DNA from 2 places in the Terrabacter koreensis genome. Region 2 is predicted to be linked to the other one. Evidence: riboswitches for the same ligand, from Rfam matches in the RefSeq annotation. Region 2 holds a riboswitch; the other holds the start of a gene.
The links. Region 2 has a riboswitch for thiamine pyrophosphate ahead of thiE (thiamine phosphate synthase). Riboswitches for the same ligand answer to the same signal wherever they lie in the genome.
Positions count from the first base shown of each region.

Region 1: it holds a riboswitch for thiamine pyrophosphate, as region 2 does, so the genes downstream of both, ACYVNR_RS03335 (ECF transporter S component) here and thiE (thiamine phosphate synthase) in region 2, are expected to answer to the same signal.

Region 1 covers NZ_BAAGQU010000004.1:133,185-135,630, reverse strand. The annotation lists gene ACYVNR_RS03340 (ATP-binding cassette domain-containing protein) at 1-1,004, opposite strand, end outside; gene ACYVNR_RS03335 (ECF transporter S component) at 994-1,608, opposite strand; TPP riboswitch at 1,694-1,810, opposite strand; gene ACYVNR_RS03330 (DUF4235 domain-containing protein) at 1,873-2,340, shown strand.
Region 2 covers NZ_BAAGQU010000002.1:285,692-288,137, forward strand. The annotation lists gene thiO (glycine oxidase ThiO) at 1-926, opposite strand, end outside; gene thiE (thiamine phosphate synthase) at 923-1,621, opposite strand; TPP riboswitch at 1,620-1,731, opposite strand; gene ACYVNR_RS01725 (glutamate-5-semialdehyde dehydrogenase) at 1,954-2,446, shown strand, end outside.

The DNA.
Region 1 (2,446 bases), on a different contig from region 2:
AGGGCGACGGAGCGGCCCGCGCGGGCGTCGAGGTCGGCACCGTCGACCGCGAGCGTCGCGCGTGACGGCTCCCCCAGCCGTCTCGTCGTGTGCTCGACGCGGACGTCCATCGCAGAGACGACGACGCGGCCGTCGGCCACCCTCCCGGCCGCCGCATCGGGCGCAGGGTCGAGGGCGATGGGCAGCGGTTCGGGGTCAGGCACGCCTGGAACCCAGATCCCCTGTGCGGCAAGTGACTCGCCGCGCTGGGCCAGGACGCGGCGTGGGTCCCCGTCGGCCACGACCGCGCCCGACCCGTCGAGCACGACGATCCGGTCGACGAGGTCGAGCCACCCGTCCAGGCGGTGCTCGACGACGACGAGGGTGAGCCCGCGCCGGGCCACCACCTCGGCGACGACCGCGCGCACGCCTGCGGCCGTGGCGGCGTCGAGCATGGCCGTCGGCTCGTCGAGCAGCAGCACGGACGGCTCCATGACGAGCGCGCCGGCGAGGGCGAGCCGCTGCGACTCGCCGCCGCTGAGCGTCGCGGGCGAGCAGTCGGCCGGCATGGTGAGGCCGACCTCGTCGAGGACCGCACGCACGCGTGGCGACATCTCGGCCAACGGCGCCTGCACGTTCTCCAGACCGAAGGCCACGTCGCGCCCGATCGTCGAGGCGACGACTCCGGCACCGGGGTCCTGCAGCACGAGACCCACCGAACCCGGAACCGCTTGCGGCGCAGCGCCGCCCACGGTCACCTCGCCAGAGAGCTCACCCGAGTCGGCGGTGAGCAGCAGGCCGGCGACGGCCCGCAGCAGCGTCGACTTGCCCGAGCCGCTCGGCCCGGCGAGCAGCACTCGCTCGCCGGGGCCGATCTCGAGGTCGAGGCGCTCGAGGACCGGACGCGAGCGCCCGAAAGGTCGCCACGTCAGGTCCTCGACGCGCACCTCGGAGCCGGAGCGCACGGCATACGCCCCGGCCTCGAGGTGTTCGGCTCGCGGTCGCACCGGAAGGTCAGACGGCACGCTGCTCGCGGACCTCCTGGCCCGGTGGGAACGGGTTCAGCGCACCGACCGAGGCGAGCCCGCGGGTCAGTGCGACGGAGAGGAGCGAACCGAGCACCGCGACGGAGGCGCCGAGGAGGAGCAGGTAGGCGACCTTGTAGTCCCAGCCCCAGTCGGTCCAGTAGGAGTACCACTCGTAGACGGCCTCGAACGCACCGCCGAGGAAGCCGCCGAGCAGCAGCGGTGCCCAGCGGTAGACGGCATACCCGAAGGCGGCGAAACCGAGCTCGACCCCGAGGCCCTGCACCAGGCCCGAAACGAGCGTCGTCAGGCCCCACTGGGTCCCGATGAGCGCCGACACGACGGCGGCGAGCAGCTCGGTGAAGACCGCCGCGCCGGGGCGGCGGATGATGAGCATGCCGACGATGCCGGCGACGAGCCACGGCCAGCTGAAGAGGGCGGCGAGGGGCGGGAAGCCCGCCGACACCGCGGCCGACGGTGCTGCGTAGACCAGGCCCCACGCCCAGTACGCGACGCCGAAGGCGACACCGAGGAAGGCGCAGGTGAGCAGGTCGATGGTGCGCCAGCGGGTCAGCGGCCCGCTGGCGGTGATGGTGCTGGTCATGATGGGACTCCCGGGTTCCAGTAGGGGTGGATACCTGGGGGAGGGCACCGCGACGGGCACGCCGCAAGGCGTGGGCCGTCAGGTGACCTGAGAAATACCGACTTCCTTCGCCGGTGCTAACCGGAGCAGGTTCGAGGGTCTGCGGCTCGGCCGTCTGGGCTGCCGCACTCTCAGCGCGTCTCGCGCTCCCCTGTCGTGATGGGTGGTGGTGCTCTTCAGTTGTGGTGGTGACTCTACTCCGGCCGCCATGGGTACAGTCACGCCATGGCTTCCAAGGACTCGAAGAAGGCCGCCAAGCAGCTCTCCCGCACGAAGGAGAAGGCCAAGGCCGCCGCGGCTCCGCGCACGCCCGTGGGCGGCCCGGTGTGGAAGGTCCTCAGCGTCGGCACGACGCTCATCGCGACGAAGCTCGCGACCGACGCCGCCCAGAAGGGCTGGAAGCTCGCCACCGGCCGCAACGTGCCCGTCAAGGGTGACTACGAGCGCGAGCGCACCCGCGACGTCATCCTCTTCACGGCCATCTCGTCGATGGCGGTCTCGGCCGCCCGGGTCGCCGCCGAGCGCGGGGCCGCGACCTACTACCGCCGCTCCACGGGCCACCTGCCCAAGGCCCTCGAGGACGACCAGGTGAAGCCCGCCGACAAGAAGGCCGCGAAGAAGCTCGCCAAGGCGAAGGCCAAGGCCGAGAAGGCGACCCAGAAGGCCATCGACAAGGCCACGGGCAAGCGGTAGCCCGCGCCGGTCCTCGGCGCAAGGGTCCACCGACCAGTACCTGCAGGACCACGGTCCCTACGCTCCGCCGGACCGACGGTGCTCTCCTAGATGTCACGACGACGAG
Region 2 (2,446 bases):
GCGGTCACGGTCGGGTCTTCGCCGACGTCCTCACTCGTCGCGCCGACGACGACCTCGCCGCCGGGCCTGGGCACGATGTAGACCTCCCGACCGCGAACGGTGGCGCGAACGGTGTGGGTGAGCGCACCGGGCGTGGCGCCGAGCCGCAGGACCTGTCCCTTCAGGGGACGGATCGGCACGGGGTGAGCGAGCGCTGAGGCCAACGGCCCTGACGCCCAGCCCGCGGCCACGACGACGACGTCCGAATTGTAGGTGCGCCCCTCGTCGGCGAGCCCGGCTGCACCCGTGGGCTGCCCATCGCGTACGCCACCGGTCCCTCGAGCACGTACGCCGGTGGCCCGCCCCGCGCGTACGTCGGGTTCGACCTCCAGGGGGACGAGGGCGCCGCCGTTCGCGACGAGCGCGGTCGCCAGGGCTCGTGCGACGACCCTCGGGTCGACGGCGGTCTCGGCGAGCCGCACCGCAGCCCGGACCCTGGGCGACAGCGCCGGCTCTAGCCGCCGGGCCGAGCGGGCGGCGAGCCTCTCGACGGGGCAGTGCCGGCGCTCGACGTGTCGGGCGTGCCGCGCGAGGGCGGCCTCGTCGTCCGCGTCGAGGGCGACGAGCAGGGTCGCGTGGGGGCGCAGCTCGATGTCCTCACTGCCCACGCGCGTCAGGTCGGCAGCGAAGCCTGACCACTCGCGTGCACCAGCCAACCCCGCCGCGAGCAGGGCGTCCTGGCCGAAGACGGCTTCGCTCGCCGGAGCCAGCATCCCGGCAGCCGCGTGCGTCGCTCCGCCCGCGACATTCGGGTCGAAGACGGTGACCGCGTGCCCGCGCTCGGCAAGGCGCCAGGCACAGGCGAGCCCGATGATCCCGCCGCCGATGACGGCGACGCGCTGCCAGCCGGACGGTCGCGCTCCCCGCGGAGCGGAGGCCCGGCTCAACGGCGGATGGTGGTCGCCCCGGACTCGGACCGCGGCGCCCAGGGCGCCGCCGGTGGTGTCGGTGGGGTTCCGAGCGCAGCGGCCAGGGCGGCGGCAGCGGCAGCCGGGTGGGCGGCCTCGCTCACGGCGGTGACGACCGCGACGCCGTGCACGCCGGCAGCACGCAGGGCCGGCACGTGGGCCACTCTCACACCACCGACGGCGATGACCGGCAGGTCCGTGGCCGCGGCGACGGCAGCGACTCCATCGGGCCCGATCGGGTCGGGAAGCCCCGGCTTCGTCGTCGTCGCGTACGCCGGGCCGACGCCGAGATAGCTGGCGCCTGCGGCCTCGGCCGCACGGGCCGCTGCGGCGTCCCGGGCGGTGGCGCCGATGACGAAGCCCGGCGGGGTGATGGTGCGCACGAGGTCGACCGGGAGGTCGGAGGCGCCGAGGTGCACGCCGTCGGCGTCCGCGGCGATCGCCACGTCGACCCGGTCGTCCACGAGGACGAGGCAGCCGGCCGGGCGGGCCACCGCGACGACGGCGGCGGTGAGGGCGAGGTGGTCGCGGTCGGAGAGGTCCTTGGCCCTGACCTGGATCGCGCACGGACCGCTGGACACGACGGCTCGCACGTCGGGCAACGGGTCACGACCCCCGCGGGTGTCGGTGAGCACGTGCAGGGCGGGGACGAGGCCCCCGGTGGTTCGTGGCATGGACGCGACTCCTTGGTCCCTGCGCCGGCATGATCCGGATCAGGTGTGGACGGTCGGGGCCGCGTCAGCCCCCTCTCAGCCCGGTGCGCCGGACTCCCGTGAAGGACGCCGCAACCATAACCACACCGCGATGCCCACCGCATCCGGGGACCACGGTCAGCCCTCTCGCCGGCCGGACCGTCACGAGCGGCACGAGCGCCACGAGCGTCACGAGCGTCACGAGCGGCACGAGCGCAGCGCCGCAAGCACGGGCGACGTTGTTGGTGGCGGTCCGTCGGTCCACGGCGCGGAAGCCCGGGCCAGTGCCTCGCAGCACGAATTACGCTGGTCGCATGTCCCAGACGATCGACCCCACCGTCGTCGAGCAGGTCAACGCCCTGGCCGACGGTGCGCGGGTGGCCTCGCGCCGCCTCGCCCTCATGTCACGCGCCGAGAAGGACGCCGCGCTGCTGCGCCTGGCCGACGCCGTCGAGGCCGCCACCCCGTCGATCGTCGAGGCCAACGCCGAGGACATCGAGCGCGGCCGTGCCGGCGGCATGAGCGAGAGCCTGCAGGACCGGCTCCGCCTCGACGAGACCCGCGTCGCGGCGGTGGCCCAGGCCCTGCGCGACGTCGCGGCCCTGCCCGACCCCGTCGGTGAGATCGTCCGGGGCTCGACGCTCGCGAACGGCCTGCAGATCCGTCAGGTGCGCGTACCGATGGGTGTCATCGGGATGATCTACGAGGCCCGCCCGAACGTCACGGTCGACGCCGCCGGCCTCTGCCTCAAGTCGGGCAACGCCGTGCTGCTGCGCGGCGGTTCGGCCGCGGCCAGCAGCAACCACG